2 regions of the Streptococcus iners subsp. hyiners genome follow, and region 1 is predicted to be linked to the other one. Evidence: predicted binding sites of a transcription regulator. Region 1 holds the regulator's gene; the other holds the start of a gene.

Region 1 (9,798 bases):
GATGAACGGCAAGCTGATTTGAGTGGATGTTACACCTGACAAGTCTTTTTTCGCTTTTTCAGCTGCATCTTTCAAACGTTGAAGAGCCATTTTGTCAGCAGACAAGTCGATGCCATTTTCTTTCTTGAATTCTGCTACCATGTGATCGATAATCTTTTGGTCAAAGTCGTCACCACCGAGCTTGTTATCACCTGCTGTTGCAAGTACGTCAAAGACACCGTCACCAAGTTCAAGGATAGATACGTCAAATGTACCACCACCAAGGTCGAATACCAAGATTTTTTCGTCTTTGTCAGTCTTGTCCAAACCGTAAGCAAGAGCTGCTGCAGTTGGCTCGTTGACGATACGTTCTACTTCAAGACCAGCAATTTTACCAGCGTCTTTGGTTGCTTGACGTTGCGCATCGTTGAAGTAAGCAGGAACAGTGATAACGGCTTTAGTTACTTTTTCACCAAGGTACTCTTCAGCGTAGCCTTTCAAGTATTGAAGGATCATAGCTGAGATTTCTTGTGGTGTGTATTCTTTGCCGTTTGCTGAAACTTTTTCAGAAGTTCCCATTTTTGATTTGATAGAGATGATGGTATCTGGGTTAGTCACTGCTTGGCGTTTTGCCGCGTCACCAACGATGATTTCACCATTTTTGAAAGACACAACAGACGGAGTTGTACGGTTCCCTTCTGGGTTTGCGATAATTTTTGATTCAGTTCCTTCAAGAACTGCAACTGCTGAGTTTGTTGTACCTAAGTCAATACCGATAATTTTAGACATATGTGTTACCTCTTTTTTATTTCTTTTAGTGATACTCTCCTTAAGTGGCGACGCCGTCAGAGCCCGCTTTTGCGGTCTCTTTGACTAAAGTTTGAGCCTCTAGTCTCAAACTTTGCGTATTTACCGCCACGGCGGAGAGTATCGAATGAGCTCACGATGTTCGCCAGCCCACAAGCTCAAGGCTTGTCTTTTTTTACAATTTCATAGTTTTGTGACATTTCGGTCAAGTTTCTTTTTTGGGAAATAGCAGAGTGGCTACTCTGATACGACTACCATAGCCGGTCTCAGCAAGCGTTCATGCAGCTTGTAGCCTTTTTGGAAGACTTGTGCAATGTGTTCTGCTGGGCAATCGTCTGTGGCTGGAACTGTTTGAATGGCCATGTGAAGATTTGGGTCAAAGACATCGGTTGCGACTTCCTCCACCCCTTCTTCTTTGAGGGCTTGAATCAAGCTTTCCTGTACCATTTCCAAGCCTTTTTTGACATCTTCTGTCAAGCCTTCGACTTGAAGGGCACGCTCCAAGTTATCCAAACTTGGCAAGATTTTCTTGGCCAAGTCTTGTGAACGGTAACGCTGAATGGTTTGGCGTTCCTCGTTGGCACGGCGTTGGATATTTTGCATTTCAGCGTGAGCACGAAGGTACTTGTTTTCAAATTCTTCCGCTCGCTCATTTGCCAAATCCAATTCTGACTTTTCAGGTGTCTCCACAACTTCTTCTGTTGCTTCAACCTCTTCTACGATTTCTTCGTTTTTGATTTCTTCTGACAAAGCATTCTCCTTTAATTGACTTCATAATGATTACTACTTAAATATCTGTAGTAATCGGTTAATTTCATAAATAGGACGCGGCTGATGATATTGATCAAACTCATCTGCCTGCGGTAGTTCATGTCAACAGGACCGAGCAAACTCATCTGGCCCATGCCCCGATAGGGGATTGGAAAGCAATGATGAATGATAGTCACATCTGCAAGAGCAGGTTCTCTATGTTCCGCCACAGAAATGCTGGTCTGCTGGTTTGGCGCCAAGCCCTGCCGCAACTCTGGTGCCAATAGCTGAGGACTATCCAAGAGTTGGTAGGTGGCGAGGTTGCCGTAGGTCAGCGAAGCAACTTTTCCACTGATAAAGACCGATTCTCGGAAGAGATTAGCAAAGATATAGTCCATCAAATCCAAGACATTGTCCGTCGTGGTAAAGTAACGTTGCACCACCTGGGGAATCTCCGTCCGCAGCTTGTAGTGGATTGCCAAGACCGTCTGGTCAACGAAGCGTTCATCCACCAGGCGTTTGAGCACCTCCAAGTCCCTGGCCAAAAAGTTCTTGGGAATGGCAAACTGGACAGTGACAGGTTTGGACTGGTCCAAAGTCAAGACTGCCAGGGCATCGTGGCTACTGAGCTGCACGATGTCAAAGGAAGTCAGCTGCTGACTGGTCGGCTCCACATCTAAAATGACCGAGGAATAGCCTGTCAAATCCGCTAGGACTGTACTGGCCCGCTCCAAGATGTCCTCCAGCTTGAAGGCTTCAAAGTCGAAGGCCTTAACCACCTGATAAACATCTTCTTCATCAATGTGTTCCAGATTAAGCGAGTGGTTGACAAAGTATTGAAAACCAGCCCTACTGGGTATCCGACCACTTGATGTGTGGGCCTTTTCTAGCAAGCCCAACTGCTCCAGCTTAGCCATGTCATTGCGAATGGTAGCAGAGCTAGAAGCAATCATCTCCTGCAAGGCCTTAGAACCAACCGGCTCATGATGACGCGTAAACAATTCAACAATCAGATTCAAAATATCATTTTGACGTTGGGTAATCATCTCCGCTCCTTTCATGAACACTGTTTTAGTTACGCTCAATGAAAATCGACAGTAGCCTAGGAAGCGAGGCCGAATGTAGAACTGTGGTTCACAAAGGCAAGCTGACAACGGATAGTGTTGATTTTTGAAGAGCGTTAGCACTCTATGATGTCGAGTGCTAACCTATATACTCCCATTATACGCTGAAAAAATGGATTGTCAAGAGAAAAAGACAAAAAATTAGCACTCTTTTGCCTAGAGTGCTAAAAATCAGTCTGAGGACCTAGTTACTCTTTACCATACGATAAAAACGGGTACCTAGTAATAATAAAAGTGGAATATAAATGATAGAAATACCTAAGACAAAAGCTGGATGTGAACGCATGTTCGTCCCCAATAGAATGAAATACAGTCCCAAAGATAGCAAATAGCGTCTTTGGAAGATTGTTTTCACAAACTCTACCTTACTTTCCCTATCACCATACAATTCAAGCTCTCCCATCTTCGCAGGTTTTCTAAAAATATTGAAATTTTGGCAGGATACGACAAGCTCCCATCCATAATCCTCGTACATACGCAAATAGGAGTCTCGGTCTTTATTTTTTGATTCCTTAAAATCAACCTGATACACAACCTCTTCTGGCTGGCATTTTTCAAAATGATAAAAGAAGAGCCAGCTAATCTTAACTAGTTTCCACCCTTGTTGATGCATCTCACTGAGATAGCTTGCCTGCTGACTGAAATCTGTGATAAAAAATACCTTACACTCTGTCTTAGTCTCCATGACTCTCCCCCTTACTATTTCGATAAAGTCGTTCAATTCGAGCCAATTCTATATCTAGAATTTCTCGACCTGTTGCTGTTATTTGGTAAAACTTTCGCTTGTCTTCTTCTCTAACAAAGGCAATCAAGCCGTCCTTCTCCATCTTTGATAGGGTACCGTACATGGTTCCAGGGCTAATCACGACCTGACCTGCCGTGACTTCCTTGGTCTTCTGGGTAATATCGTAACCATGCCGTTCTTCCTGTAAATGAAAGAGAATATAGAAGGCTGTCTCTGTCATAGGAACATAGACGCGTTTTAACTTATCGTTCATAAAACTCCTTTCGCACTACGATACATCGAACTTCGATATATAAATTATATCGCACCTCGATGTATAAGTCAACAAAAAAATCAGAGAAAACTCCCTGATTTTATATCTTATTCCCCTTGGGCAATTAATTCCGCCCCACGTTTGCGGTAGGATAGGTCACCAACAGCTTCAATTAAGAGCTTGCCATTTTCATATTTGAGGACGGTAATTGAGCCGTTATCCAGGAAGACATTGGCTCCACGCTCTGGCTCCAACAGATGGGCCAGGGTTGCAATGGTCATACCATGACTGACCACAAGGGCATTGCCGCCGCCCTGCTTTTCCAAGTCTTGGGCGATAGCCTCAAAGCCTGTCAAGATACGATTGCTCAAGACGTCCCAAGATTCCGCCCATCCAGCGGTGTCTGCTTCTTGGATACCTGCTGCGATTTCCGCAAAGGACATGCCAGTCGCATCAACAGTCCCTTTCAAACGAGGCAGGACACCTTGGAAAAGCTCAGCATCGTACATGCCTTCAAAACTACCAAAGCACCATTCACGGATACGCTTGTCTTGGTAGTAAGGGATTTTTCCTAAAATTCCCAACTCACGCTGGGCAATGGTCATGGTCTGAACGGTTCGCCCCAGATCACTAGATACAGCAAGTTTAAAATCAATACCCGCATCCTTTAGCCCCAAGCCCAGTTCACGAATCCCTTCCTCACCTGCCTTGGTCAGCGGTGTGTCACACCAGCCCTGCACGCGCCCAATGGTATTGAACATGGTTTTCCCGTGACGAGAAATATATAATCTTACGTCTGCCATAGCATTCTCCTTGTCTTTTCTTACTATTAGTATAGCAAAAAACCGACTGCTTGTCGCAATCGGTTTACGTTTTTTAGTTCTTAAAACTATGAATCGGTGCTGGAATCTGTCCGCCACGGTTGATAAAATCCACAGACGAAGCCTGATTGACCTTCATGACAGGAGCTGTTCCAAGTAGTCCACCAAATTCGATCATGTCTCCTTCTTTTCCAAGTGGAATGATACGGACCGCAGTCGTTTTCTGGTTGATGACCCCAATAGCCGCTTCATCCGCAATCATAGCCGCAATGGTTTCAGCTGGCGTTGTTTCTGGAATAGCAATCATGTCCAAACCAACAGAACAGATGGCTGTCATAGCTTCCAATTTTTCAAGGTTAAGCGAGCCATTTTGCACCGCAGCAATCATGCCCTCGTCCTCAGAAACAGGGATGAAGGCACCTGACAAGCCGCCAACTTGGTTGCAGGCCATTACCCCACCCTTTTTCACTGCATCATTGAGCAGAGCAAGGGCAGCAGTCGTTCCGTGCGTACCAACGGTTTCTAAGCCCATTTCCTCCAAAACTCGTGCTACTGAATCGCCAACGGCCGGAGTCGGAGCAAGGGACAGGTCCACGATACCGAACTTGACACCCAGGCGTTCACTGGCCATATTTCCGACCAACTGACCGATACGGGTAATCTTGAAGGCCGTCTTCTTGACGGTCTCCGCCACCACATCAAAGCTCTCACCACGCACTTTTTCAAGGGCACGCTTGACCACACCAGGCCCAGACACGCCGACATTGATGACCACATCCGCCTCACCGACACCATGGAAGGCACCCGCCATGAAGGGATTATCCTCGACCGCATTGGCAAAGACCACCAGCTTGGCCGCCCCCATATCAGAAGCCTCCGCCGTCTCCTTGATGATCCGCCCCATGTCCCGAACAGCTGTCATATTGATACCCGTCTTGGTCGAGCCGATGTTGACTGACGAGCAGACCTTAGAGGTTTGGGCCAATGCCTGCGGTATAGAGTTGATGAGGATTTCATCTCCTTTTTGGTAGCCCTTTTGAACCAGAGCTGAAAAGCCTCCGATAAAATCGATGCCGATCTCATGAGCCGCCTTGTCCAAGGCATGAGCCAAGGGAAGATAATCCGTTGCATCCGTCGCTGCACCAATCAAAGCAATAGGTGTTACTGACACCCGTTTGTTGACAATGGGAATGCCCAATTCTGCCGCAATCTCATCGCCGACTGCTACCAAGTTTTTGGCCTTGGTTACGATTTTAGTGTACACCTTCTCCGCAGCTTTCTCAATATCCGCATCAATACAGTCCAAGAGGGAAATTCCCATGGTAATGGTCCGAATATCGAAGTGCTGCTCCTCAATCATCTCAATGGTTTCTCTAACCTGTCTAATATCCATGACCGCTCTCCTTACAAGTTGTGCATGGCATCAAAAATGGCCGCACTCTGGATGTTGATTTTTACGTTCAAGGACTGACCAAAGGCATCCAACTCCGAACGCAACTGAGTGAAATCTTTCTTCTCATCTGATGATACCACTGCCATCATGGTAAAATATTCATCCAAAACTGTCTGGGAAATATCATCAATATTCAAACCCAACTCCGCAATCTTAGTCGCAACACCCGCAACAATTCCTGACTTGTCCTTACCGACAACTGTAACAATAGCCTTCATATACATACCTCTTCTAAATTTTCATTTATTTTATCATAATTATACAGAAAAAGGTAGAAATCTTTCCATTTTCTACCTGTTTCGAATATTATTACTTCAGCTGTTGCGACCGACGGGCATAGGCTTTCCAGTCAATCCCACGCGCCTCGCACCAGTTCTGGACATTTGGAGCCAAGACCACATCTTTCTTGCGAAGGTCTGCAATATTCTTAGCACCCAACATGGTCATGATTTCAGCTATCTGCCATTGATAGGTCTTAATAGCCTGCAAGCCGTCATCAAAACGATGCCCCTTACCATCCTTGACATACTGGAGGAAATGGTTGGACATACCGACAAGGTCTGCACCAAGAGCTAAGGATTTAACAATATCTAGCGGTGTTTTAATGCCTCCAGAAGCAATCAAACTTGGACGGATATCCTCAGAAACAGACATGGCTTCCACCAAGGAAGTCACGGTTGACTGACCCCACCCCTCTAAATAGGCATAGTCATTGAAGGTCCGACGAGCATTTTCAATCTTGGCGAAATCAGTTCCCCCAGTACCAGACACATCAATAGTTTGCACACCGACAGAAACCAGCTGGGCTACTGTTTCACGGCTCATGCCAAAACCAACTTCCTTGACGATGACAGGTACTTCCATCTCCCGCACCAGAGTTTCAATATTCTTCAACCACATCGTAAAATCACGATCTCCCTCAGGCATGACAATCTCCTGGGGTGCATTGACATGGATCTGAATGGCATTGGCCTCCAACAAATCCACCGCCCGCTTGGCATTCTCTACACTATGATGGGCACCTAGGTTGGCAAAGATAATCCCATAAGGATTTTCCCGACGCATCACGGAGAAGGTTTCCGCAACAGACGGATCCTTAATCGCCGCACTAACCGATCCAGAAGCCAGGGCAATCTTTCCAAAATGCCCCATAATTCCCAACAAGCGGTTGATTTCGCGGGTCTTCTTGCTTCCGCCAGTCATGGCATTGACAAAGAAAGGAAAGGCAAAGTCCAAACCAGCTACACTGGTCGAAATATCCACCTCATCCACCTTGGTCTGTGGCAGGGAATGATGGACAAATAGAGTTTCTGTAAAGTCCTTGGCCGGCGTGGCGCTATATTGCTGGTTGGCCAAGCCAACGTGTTGATCCTTGCGGTCTAAACCAAATTCTCCTAAATAAAACATAGGGTTCTCCTTATTCTCTACTTGCGATGTTTAGGGTGAGTGGAAAAATGCCGGCTTCTTGCCAAGCCTTCTCAATCGCTGCTTTTTGTTCCTTACTGTCAACCAGGCAAATGCCGCAGTCGCCTCCGCCTGCACCAGATGATTTGGCCACCGCTCCATAAGTCTGAGCCAGATCACAGAGTTGGCTCAGTTGAGGGGTTTCAATGACCAAGCCCATTCCTCTCGCAAAGTCCTGTAAGAGCTTGCGGTTTTGAGTAATAGCCTGTCTAGCTGATACTGAATCATTTGTCTGACAAGCCACTATCAACCGTTCTACACAGGTCTTGGAGTCGGCTAGAAACTGGCTGTGAATTTGCTCTTTTTCAGCCTGACTTTTTTGGTCTTCCATCTGGGAAACTAGCCTGTCCGTCGAAGCCGCCGATCCTGTCCATCCCACCAGGAGATCTAAACCTTGGGGTAACTGGATAGGGCTGATAGACAAACCTTGCCAATCACTTTCCACCAGATCCAGCAGGGACAGCTCTGCCATTTTCCCTAAAAGCCAAGAACGGTCCAGAGAATGATAGGCGATCAAGCCACCGAAACTGGAGGCTGCCAAATCTCCGAAGGAACCTGTCATGCCTAGCTTGGTCTGGGTCAGAGCTGCTAACTTGTAGGTCAAAAGGGAATCCGCTTGATGACCGTAGTAGGTCAACAGGGCCTTGACCGTCGCAACCGTTACTGCCCCTGACGACCCCAGACCATACTTGGCACCTGAAGTCTGGTCATCTAGGTCAGACTGGACCGCTAGACTGTAAGTTCCATGACAAGCATAGCCCTTGGCAGTCAGATAGGCTTCTGTCACCTGCATGGCTGTCTCAATCAGAGTATAGGGATGGTCATCTTGGACATGAGCGACACCTTCCTTACGCTCCCAGGTCAGATAGAGGTCTGCCTTCTGACTGGAATGAAGACTGCCTTGGTCACTTGTTTCAATGGTGACGGTCAGGTATTGGTCAACCGCAGTAATTACTGCAGGATAGCCTGCCTCAACAACTGCATATTCCCCTGCCAGAAAGAGTTTTCCTGGTATCTTTACTTGTACTTTCATGCTACAAGCCCTTTTCAAATGCTACTTGTGATGTCTGCCAATCCTTCTCACTGAGAACATAGGCAGCAGGTCCAGGCTTACTGGTAATGATTTTTTCTCTTGGGAAGACTGCTGATAGTCCCTCAACCAATTCATCCATCTGACTTGCTCGGCAGAGGACCTTGACATTTGGTCCAGCATCCATGGTCATGTAGGCTGATAAGCCACTTTCTTCACGAACCTGACGAACTGCCTCTTGGGCCACTAGGCTATCAGCTGACCAGTAGGTAAAGGGTGGATTGGCAGAGAGCGTTGTTGCATGCATTTTCATGCCATTGTGCTCTGTAATCTGACCAAGTTTTTCAAAATCACGGCTAGCAATAGCTACCTTGATGTCCGCCAAGTCTTGCTTGGCGGTATCTACCCAGGCTGAGTAGAAAGGCGAAGTCGCGACCGTATGGTCCATCCCCTCTCGACTGGCAATCTTTTTGGGTCCGGTATTGACCGCCAAGACGACCATACCGATATCCCAATCCGCATCGTCAATGGGGTGAGCCATCGAATCTTCTGAACCAGTTCCCATATCCCACTCAACAAATCCACCGAATAGGCTACGGGTGCTAGAGCCAGAACCCCTGCGAGCAAGGGTTGATAGGGTGGCTGGTGACAAATCTAAATCCAAGGCAGTTGCGGTTGCAAGTGCAAGTGCTGCGAAGGCTGATGCTGAGCTGGCTAAACCAGCCGCAGTCGGAACAAAATTTAGACTTTCCACTCGGGCAAATGCCCTTTCACCTATATATTCGCAAAACAAATCCAAAAATCGAGAAATTTTTAACATTTCTTTTTCTTTTTGTAACATTCCGTTGAGATAGAACTCATCGGCAGTCAATTCTGGATCAAAAACAACCTTGGTATCCGTATAAAATGCGTCAAGGGTCAGGGATAAACTGGAATTCATGGGTAGGAATAATTCCTTATCTCGTTTTCCCCAGTATTTAATCAAGGCAATATTGGTATGGGCACGGGCAATGCCTGTCTGTTTAGTCATTGGTTTCTCCTAAGTACTGTATCCAGGTTTGGCGGGCGCCAGCTTGGTCAAGGATGTGTGCAAGTTTTTGGGCATCCTGGCCTGTTCTTGCCAGTGCAATCATGCAACCGCCACGACCACCACCGGTTAATTTGGCTCCGAGGGCTCCATTTTCTTGGGCAAGGCTGACTAGCTTATCCAGGCTGGGATCAGACACGCCTAATTCTTGCAGGAGGGCATGGGCTTGGTTCATTCTGCTGCCTAGAAGCTCTGCCTGGTCTGTGGCTAAATCTTCCTTGGCCTGTCGGGTCAAGTTACCCAGTTCTTCTACTAGCTTGATAGCCTCTGGCTTTTTCTCCAACA
Region 2 (9,798 bases), 120 kb from region 1:
TGGATAAAACCTATAAAATTTGATACAATCATAAGTAATGTTTTAGAAAGTTATTACTCCTATGCCGACAAAATACTCAAAAATCCGCCAGAAACACTTATCCAAAAGAAAACATCGGTCTAAATTTCAAAAATCCATCCTCAGCATTCTCACTCCTTTATTAAGTTTAGGATTATGGTATGTATTAAATACAATCAGCATATCTATCCAGCCAGTCATCTCAAATATTTTTCCCAGTCATGTGCAAATGAACTATAGCCTATTTTTCGCTTTTCTTTACAGTAGTTTAGTCCTTGCGCTCACACTTACCTTGTGGTTCTGGTGGAAAATACTCTTTAACGAAAAATTTACTTGGTGGAAGCCCTCTTCACTCCTTTTCATCTTCCTTCCAGTTGTACCAGTCTTCTTATTAGCCCGATATGAAGCCTCCTTTCATACCCCAAAAGCGCCACTTATTATTTCTCATCGCGCTTTAAACGACCACCACGCTATTGAAAATACCGTTGAAGCACTGCAGTTAGCAAGTCAGAGCCAGCCAGACTACATCGAAATCGACCTTTGGGAAACAGCTGACCTAGAGTTTATTGCTTTTCACGATGCAAGTTTAATCAATTGGGCTGGTGTAGACTATCGTCCCCATGATCTTACTTTGGCAAACTTAACAGAAACCATCATAACAGATGCAGCTGGCTACTCTGCCAAAATTGCAAGTTTTGACCAAATTCTAACTGAAGCTAGGGCACAAAATCAGAAACTCTTAATTGATTTTAAAACTTCTGCACAAGATAGTTCCCAAATGGTAGACAATTTTATGAAGAAATACCAAGCAAGCTTTGAAGAGGAGGGGCATCAGCTTCAGTCTGCTGACCCTCATTTCATAAACGCTATTCTAAAGTATGCTCCAAAATTTGAAACCTACTTATTGATGAGCGCACCTCCGGAAATTGAATTACCTAACCTGACTGGCTATAGTGTTCCCTTGGATCAACTCACTGATGATTTACTTAATTATATTCGCAAATCGGGAAAAGCTTTCTACGTATGGACTGTCAATGCTCCTGAGGGAGTGCAACAAGCAGACTCCATAGAAGTAGATGGCATCATCACCGACTACCCAACTCGTACACAAACAGTTTTATCTGGTCTATCACAAGCCAATAAATACACAAAACTGTATCAAGAACAATTACAATATTTTAAAATATTCCCCATCCAAGAACAATGATTTTATATCTAGTAGAGATGGTAAAAAGTCAACTTGATTATTTACTTTCCACTTGGTTTGTCCGACTTCCACTTGCCACAGTTCAGCCCTAGACTGTTGGAGGTGATTTTTAGTGAACTGCAACACCTTGGCAGCCACCAGTTTAACTGGTGGTTTTCATTTTGTTCTTGACGAAAGAGAGAGAAGGTATGAAAAAAGCCCACTCTTTCGAGCAGGCTTGGGCAATCAATTAAGCGTTGCCGCCGTTTTTCTTGATGATTTCATCTTGTACAGATTTTGGTACATCTTCGTAGTGGTCAAATACCATCATGAAAGTACCGCGACCTTGTGTTGCTGAACGAAGAACAGTTGCGTAACCGAACATTTCAGCAAGTGGTACATAAGCACGAACGATTTGTGTGTTACCACGAGCTTCCATACCGTCAACGCGACCACGACGTGCAGTAACGTGACCCATAACGTCACCAAGGTTATCTTCTGGTGCAGTGATGGTTACAAGCATCATTGGCTCAAGGATAGTTGGTTGAGCTGATTTAGCTGCTTCTTTAAGGGCAAGAGATGCTGCCACTTTGAAGGCTGTTTCAGATGAGTCGACATCGTGGTATGAACCATCGTAAAGCTTCGCTTTAACGTCAACGATTGGGTAACCAGCAAGAACACCGTTGGCCATAGATTCTACGAGACCTTTTTCAACCGCTGGGATGAATTCACGTGGAACCACACCACCGACGATAGCGTTCTCGAACTCGAAACCTTTACCTTCTTCGTTTGGTGTGAATTCGATCCAAACGTCACCGAATTGACCTTTACCACCAGACTGGCGTTTGAAGAAACCACGAGCTTGAGTAGAAGCACGGAATGTTTCACGGTATGATACTTGAGGAGCACCTACGTTCGCTTCAACCTTGAATTCACGACGCATACGGTCAACAAGGACATCCAAGTGCAACTCACCCATACCTGAGATAACTGTTTCACCAGTTTCAACGTTTGTTTCAACGCGGAATGTTGGATCTTCTTCAGCCAATTTAGAAAGGGCGATACCCATCTTGTCTTGGTCAGCTTTAGACTTAGGCTCAACCATCAATTGGATAACTGGTTCTGGAACGTGGATTGACTCAAGGATTACTTTTGCTTTTTCATCTGTCAATGAGTCACCAGTTGTAGTATCTTTCAAACCAACCGCAGCGGCGATATCACCAGCGTAAACAGTTTCAATTTCTTGACGGCTGTTTGCGTGCATTTGAAGGATACGTCCGATACGCTCACGTTTACCTTTAGAAGTGTTCATTACGTATGAACCACTGTTAAGTACACCTGAGTAGACACGGAAGAATGTCAAACGACCTACGAATGGGTCAGTCATGATCTTGAAGGCAAGAGCTGCAAATGGCTCTTCGTCAGAAGCATGACGCTCTTCTTCAGCATCTGTATCTGGATTGATACCTTTGATAGCAGGGATGTCAACTGGGCTTGGAAGGTAGTCAATAACCGCATCAAGCATCAATTGAACACCTTTGTTTTTGAAGGCTGAACCACACAATACTGGGAAGAATTCAACGTTGATTGTTGCTTTACGGATAGCAGCTTTCAATTCGTCGTTTGTGATTTCTTCACCTTCAAGGTATTTCATCATCAATTCTTCATCAGTTTCCGCAACTGCTTCAACCAATTTTTCACGGTATTCTTGAGCTTGCTCAAGGTATTCAGCCGGAATATCTTCTTCAAGAATATCTGTACCAAGGTCGTTAGTATAGATTTCAGCTTTCATCTTGATCAAGTCGATGATACCACGGAACTCATCTTCAGAACCGATTGGCAATTGAATTGGGTGAGCATTTGCTTGAAGACGCTCATGAAGTGTGCTTACTGAGTAAAGGAAGTCAGCACCGATTTTGTCCATTTTGTTGGCAAATACGATACGTGGAACACCGTATTCAGTTGCTTGACGCCATACTGTTTCAGTTTGTGGCTCAACACCTGATTGTGAGTCAAGAACGGTAACCGCACCATCAAGAACGCGAAGTGAACGTTGTACTTCGATTGTGAAGTCCACGTGTCCTGGTGTGTCGATGATGTTTACACGGTGGTTGTTCCATTGAGCTGTTGTCGCAGCAGATGTGATTGTGATACCACGCTCTTGCTCTTGCTCCATCCAGTCCATTTGTGATGCACCTTCGTGAGTTTCACCGATTTTGTGGATTTTACCAGTGTAGTAAAGAATACGCTCAGTTGTCGTTGTTTTACCCGCGTCAACGTGCGCCATGATACCGATATTACGAGTTTTTTCTAATGAAAATTCGCGTGCCATGAGGTTTGTTCTCCTATAATTTTAGTTTTATACTTTATTATACCATATTTTAAGAAAAGCGAGTGGGCAAGTCCCACCCGCTTGATTTCTTACTAATGGTGTGAAGTGGATGAGGCAAGCCTCAATCCGATTTGTGATGATTGAACGAGAAGTTTGTACCATAATCATAATTGATTTATGTAGAACTAACTTGACTTCCTCACATCCTAATTAGTTGAGTTCGGACTAAAAATTCTGGAAAAAAGATAAATCTTCCTTGGACCTTAAGGTCCATCGTCTGATTTCCTATTTTTCCTTGAATTTTCTTAACGTCCTCACATCCTAATTGAACTCGGGCTACAACTCACTGACAAAAAGATGAACCTCATTGATTGCACAGCAATCTGCTTCGCTTCCCTATTTTGTCTAGGAGTTGCTTGACGCCCTCGTATCTTATTCTTACCAGCGGAAGTGTGCGAATGCGCGGTTTGCTTCTGCCATTTTATGGGTGTCTTCACGTTTCTTAACAGCTGCACCTGTGTTGTTTGCTGCATCCATGATTTCTTTCGCAAGGCGATCGATCATAGTGTGCTCACCACGGTTACGAGCGATTGTTACCAACCAACGAAGACCAAGTGTTGTACGACGCTCTGGACGAACTTCAACTGGAACTTGGTAGTTAGAACCACCGACACGACGTGCACGTACTTCAAGTACAGGCATGATGTTTTCCATTGCTGTTTCAAATACTTCAAGTGCATCGTTACCAGTTGCTTCTTTGATTTGATCAAAGGCACCGTAAACGATTGATGCAGCAGTACCACGTTTACCGTCCAACATAACACGGTTGATCAAACGAGTTACCAATTTTGAGTTATACAATGGATCTGGCAATACTTCGCGCTTAGGCGCTTGATTTTTACGACTCATTTATATTTCCCCTTTCTTAGCCTTTTGGACGTTTAGTACCGTATTTAGAACGGCCTTGCTTACGATCGTTAACACCTGCAGTATCAAGCGCACCACGAACGATATGGTAACGTACCCCTGGAAGGTCTTTTACACGTCCACCACGAAGAAGAACAACGCTGTGCTCTTGCAAGTTGTGGCCGATACCTGGGATGTAAGCAGTAACTTCGATAAGGTTGCTCAAACGTACACGAGCGAATTTACGAAGGGCTGAGTTAGGTTTTTTAGGTGTCATTGTTCCGACACGAGTTGCAACACCGCGTTTTTGTGGTGATGAAACGTTAGTTTGAACTTTTTTACGGCTGTTGTAACCAACGTTCAAAGCTGGTGATTTAGATTTTTCTACTTTAGACTTACGTGGTTTACGTACCAACTGGTTAATTGTAGGCATCTACATTCTCCTGTATATATTTTTTATTTTTGGTGATAGGGCATTGGTGACAACCCCTATCTGTGTGTACTTTTGCAACATTTGTCAGCACGTCCCTGTACACTCTTGAGAGACCAAAAGTAAAAAGTACCGTCTAATATAGTACCACATCTCAAAACTATTGTCAAATAGATATGTTTGAAATTTTCAAGAAAAAACACAGCCAAGTAGCTGTGTCAATTTGCTATTTCTTAGTAGCCCATACCCATTCCATCCATACCTTGTGGCATAGCTGGAGCGGCTGGTTCTGGCTTGTTGGCAACGACTGCTTCTGTCGTCAAAATCAAGCTGGCTACGGAAGCCGCATTTTGAAGAGCAGAACGAGTAACTTTAACAGGGTCAATAATTCCTGCCTCAATCATATTCACCCATTCACCTGTCGCAGCATTAAAGCCTGTTCCAAGCTCAGAATTCTTCAATTTATCAATGATAACTGAACCTTCATAGCCTGCGTTATAGGCAATCTGGCGCACTGGTTCTTCCAAGGCGCGCAGGACAATATTGCGTCCTGTTTCATCATCACCGGTCAATTCAAGCTTGGCTACGCTATCAATCACATTGACAAGAGCTGTACCACCACCAGCAACGATTCCTTCTTCAACTGCGGCACGTGTTGCATTAAGGGCATCTTCGATACGGAGTTTCATTTCTTTCAACTCAGTCTCAGTAGCGGCACCAACTTTGATGACTGCGACACCGCCAGACAATTTAGCCAAACGCTCTTGCAATTTTTCACGGTCAAATTCTGAAGTTGTTCCCTCAATTTGTGACTTGATAACAGCAACACGGTTAGCAATGGCTTCAGGATTTCCAGCACCTTCAACAATGGTTGTGCCATCTTTGTCGACCACAACTTTTGCAGCCTGACCAAGTGCTTCAATGGTTGCATCTTTCAAGTCCAAACCAAGGTCTTCTGTAATGACTGTACCGCCTGTCAAGATAGCAATGTCTTCCAACATAGCTTTACGACGGTCACCAAAGCCTGGAGCTTTGACTGCAACAACGTTGAATGTACCACGAATCTTGTTGAGAACAAGGGTAGGAAGTGCTTCACCATCCACATCGTCAGCAATAATCAAAAGCGGACGGTTGGTCTGAAGAATGCTTTCCAAGAGTGGCAAAATGTCTTGGATATGAGAAATTTTCTTATCTGTAATCAAGATGAATGGATTTTCAAGTTCTGCCACCATTTTTTCATTATCTGTTACCATGTATTGTGACAGATAACCACGGTCGAATTGCATACCTTCTACCACATCCAACTCAGTTTCCATACCGCGAGATTCTTCAATAGTGATAACACCGTCTGTTCCCACGCGCTCCATAGCTTCTGAAATGTACTCACCAACTTTTTCAGAACGTGAAGACACGGCTGCTACTTGAGCAATTTCAGCTTTATTGGATACAGGACTTGCTTGTGCTTTCAAGGCCTCAACCGCTGTTGCAACTGCTGCTTCAATCCCACGACGGATACCGATTGGATTGGCACCTGCAGTTACGTTTTTCAATCCTTCACGTACGATAGCCTGGGTCAAAACAGTGGCAGTTGTTGTACCGTCACCAGCAATGTCATTGGTTTTTGATGCCACTTCGGATACCAACTTAGCACCCATATTTTCAAAGTGATCTTCCAATTCGATTTCTTTGGCAATGGTTACACCATCATTTGTAATGAGTGGTGAGCCATAAGCCTTTTCCAAGACAACATTGCGACCTTTTGGACCCAAGGTTACTTTGACTGTATCAGCCAAAATATCAACACCACGGACCATGCTCTCGCGTGCATCTGCTGCAAATTTAATTTCTTTTGCCATTTTATTTCCATCCTTTGTATCAATTAAATATTATAAAGTGCTATATTTCTTCCAATTTCCATAAAAATATCAGATTATCCCCAAAAAAGTGTTCAAAGTAGACCACAAGATAATCACAAATTTGCTCTAGTGATTGTTCTGTTACATCTAAAGTAATATATCGTTTTGAGCGATAATCCAAAATTGTCATACCATCTAAAAAGGGCGGCAAGACTGTTTCCAAGGATTGAAACCAAGGTTTCTTAATTGGAAGAGCTAAGTTTAGCATATTGTCTGACGTCAATTGAAACCAAATTTGCTGCTGGTTTCCTTGTTCCCAGGCAGTTATACAGCTTCCGGACGTGCTAGCTTGCAAAAAATTCTGAAGAATCTCACTTAGCTGTTCTTTCATAGTCTATCTTACTCAACCACTGCTACAATATCCGCCTCACGGACAATAGTCACTTTTTCTTCACCATCTTTGACTTCCAGACCAGCGTGGGCCTCGACCAAGACCTTGTCACCGACTGCCACAGACGGTGCAATCAATTCTCCGTTCAAGGTGCGAATTCCTTGACCAACCGCTAAGACCTGCGCCTCTTTGGTCGCTGCTTGGCTAGTTCCTGCAAGGACAAAGCCCCCTACTGTCTGTTCTTTTTCTTCGATTTTTACAACGATGCGATCGCCTAATGGTTTCAACATATCAATGCCTCCTTCATTTTTAGCACTCCGACATCTCGAGTGCTAATTCACAATTCTTATTGTATCACTTGGTCAAAAATAGTCAAGAAAATTCTATTTTATTTTTCCTAAAATCCGTCGCAGGACTGAGGAAACGAAGCCTGTTAATTATAGTGAAACTATGCTATACTATTTTTAACAAGTTAGGGGGTATTCATGAAATTTTTTAGAGAGCTAAAAACAGATTACCTAGAAAGCCGTTTTTCCGTTCACGAAAGTTTCGCCGAATGGTTTTTAAAGCGTAAATTAGGTTTTTGGGGCAAAATAATGTTCGCCTATCTACTCTGGGCAATCTGGATATTTTTCTTTAGCCACCCTCATTACATCATCTTTTTCTTCTACGGAGTTCTCCTACTTTCTCTAATTATCATGCTGATAGAATGGTGGAAATATAGAAAATAAGTAGCAAAAAACGCCAACTTTCGTCAGCGTTTTTTAAGGAGATATGAAAAATATTTAGGATTGACTATAGTATAGCCTACTTTTTCTCGTTCTCCATCGGTCTTAGGACCGATATTGCTTTAAAACGGTAATTCCTCCTCTTCCAAGACCAAGTCAGCTAGGTCATCGCCTGTGTTATTTTCACGCATGGCACGTTGGGCGCGACTTTCAAGCAACTGGAAGGTATTGCCCAAGATTTCCGTCACATAGTGGTTGCTGCCGTCTTTTTCGTATTTTCGCGTTCGCAACTCACCGTCAATAGAAATCAGACTGCCCTTGCTGCCATAAGAAACAAGTGTCTCCGCCAGTTTGCCCCAGAAAATGACATTAAGAAAATCTGCTTCACGTTCGCCATTTTCTGTCTTAAATCGTCGATTAACTGCAACAGTAACACGAGTCAAATTTTTACCAGTTGGTGTTTGAGTGAGTTCAGGTTGGGCCGTCAAGCGACCGATTAAAATTGTTTTATTATACATATTATATCCTCCTACTTATTTATTCGTAGAAGGATTTGAAAAGGAGCGAAAATTATGAAAGAATTTTTGATGGAAAAGATACAGACCTCCCAACCATATACCAATGCCGAACTGGCTTGGTTGCTGGAAAACATCGGTCATCCTGTTCCTGCTATACGCGACGAACTGGTCTATGCTAGTTTTTGCCACATCTTTTTGGAGGGCTTGGTCACAAGGGAGCAAGCACAGTCGCTGCTACAATTCTCTCAAGAAACCAGTCCTCTTTCCCTAGAAAGTTCCACACTAAAGTGAAGTTTTACTTGCTTACTTTACTGTCTGTTGCTGTCTGTCGATAATGAGCCAGAGTCTATTTATCATGCATTTTTAAGCACTAACGACCGTGACCTACTCTTCCAGCAGGCCTTGGATTATTTGGCGATTGAAAATGACTGGTCTGGCTACGATGAAAAACTCGGTTGGATCCATACCGTTGCCCACGGAGCAGATTTTCTTCTGGCCGCAAGCTGTCATGATCAATTTCCCGCTGAAAAAAGCAAAGAAGTCTGGCACAAATTCCTGTATATTTACTACTGAATGAAAAAGTAACCAGCCAAGAGCTGACGGAATGGATTAGCAAGCTGGACTTTCCAAATCAAGAACCAGTAGACTACTTCCGGTGGCTCAATCTCCAACATTTTCTGTCTAGTCTTTACTTCCAACTTAGGTCACATCAAGCATCGACCGAAGAAATCGAACAGGCTATTGAAGGAAAAATTGAACCAGCATAAAAGAATTGGCCAAAATTGACCAATTCTTCTTTTTTCTATCCCTTCCAATGTTTAGCTGGATCAAAGGCCTCTCCGACTTCTGCGGAGTCGTCCAATTCGATAATACCACGGACTTGTGGTGCGTTTGGTAATGCCAATTCACGTGGGCTACACATCATACCAAAGCTATCTTCACCGCGCAATTTCCCTGGGAAAATCAGGCTACCGCTCGGCATCATTGCCCCCGGAAGAGCCACAATGGTTTTCAGGCCTTGGGCAGCATTTGGGGCACCAGCTACGATTTGCACTGTTTTGTCACCAACATTGACCTGACAGATATTGAGGTGGTCGCTATCTGGATGCGGAACCAGTTCCACAATCTGACCGACTACGAACTTTGGAGCATTGTCGTTAACCAAGCTTTCAGTAAAACCTTCCTTAGCCAATTCAGCATTCAAGGTCGCAACTTGCTCATCTGTCAAGAAAACTTGACCATTTCCAGCAAGCTCAACCAAACTTGATGCTTCAAAGATATTCCAAGCGACTGTTTGACCCGTTTCTGCTAAGAAGACACGTGCTACCTTGCCCTTGCGTTCAAACTGGACAGCCTGTCCCTTGTCCTCCGCAACAATCACCATAAGAACATCGCCGACGTGTTCCTTATTATATGTAAAAATCATTTCTTTT

Evidence for each region. Region 1 encodes HrcA, which represses chaperone genes, less so after heat shock. Its sites were predicted from a motif close to TTAGCACTCNNNNNNNNNGAGTGCTAA; they were not measured.
Region 2: a site for HrcA is predicted at 7,429-7,455, ahead of groES (co-chaperone GroES). Genes of this name have one in related genera too.

What each region holds. Positions count from the first base shown of each region.
Region 1 covers NZ_CP118734.1:255,704-265,501, reverse strand. The annotation lists gene dnaK (molecular chaperone DnaK) at 1-768, opposite strand, end outside; gene grpE (nucleotide exchange factor GrpE) at 1,024-1,536, opposite strand; gene hrcA (heat-inducible transcriptional repressor HrcA) at 1,548-2,582, opposite strand; gene PW220_RS01470 (DUF2812 domain-containing protein) at 2,845-3,345, opposite strand; gene PW220_RS01465 (PadR family transcriptional regulator) at 3,335-3,658, opposite strand; gene PW220_RS01460 (histidine phosphatase family protein) at 3,766-4,461, opposite strand; gene PW220_RS01455 (PFL family protein) at 4,535-5,872, opposite strand; gene PW220_RS01450 (ACT domain-containing protein) at 5,884-6,150, opposite strand; gene fni (type 2 isopentenyl-diphosphate Delta-isomerase) at 6,242-7,339, opposite strand; gene PW220_RS01440 (phosphomevalonate kinase) at 7,350-8,429, opposite strand; gene mvaD (diphosphomevalonate decarboxylase) at 8,431-9,456, opposite strand; gene mvk (mevalonate kinase) at 9,449-9,798, opposite strand, start outside.
Region 2 covers NZ_CP118734.1:135,094-144,891, reverse strand. The annotation lists gene PW220_RS00875 (glycerophosphodiester phosphodiesterase family protein) at 62-1,225, shown strand; gene fusA (elongation factor G) at 1,455-3,536, opposite strand; gene rpsG (30S ribosomal protein S7) at 3,975-4,445, opposite strand; gene rpsL (30S ribosomal protein S12) at 4,462-4,875, opposite strand; gene groL (chaperonin GroEL) at 5,106-6,728, opposite strand; gene PW220_RS00850 (hypothetical protein) at 6,769-7,119, opposite strand; gene groES (co-chaperone GroES) at 7,128-7,409, opposite strand; gene PW220_RS00840 (hypothetical protein) at 7,605-7,850, shown strand; gene PW220_RS00835 (single-stranded DNA-binding protein) at 7,970-8,365, opposite strand; gene PW220_RS00830 (hypothetical protein) at 8,420-8,656, shown strand; gene PW220_RS00825 (DUF2785 domain-containing protein) at 8,684-8,938, shown strand; gene PW220_RS00820 (hypothetical protein) at 8,932-9,063, opposite strand; gene ytpR (YtpR family tRNA-binding protein) at 9,168-9,791, opposite strand.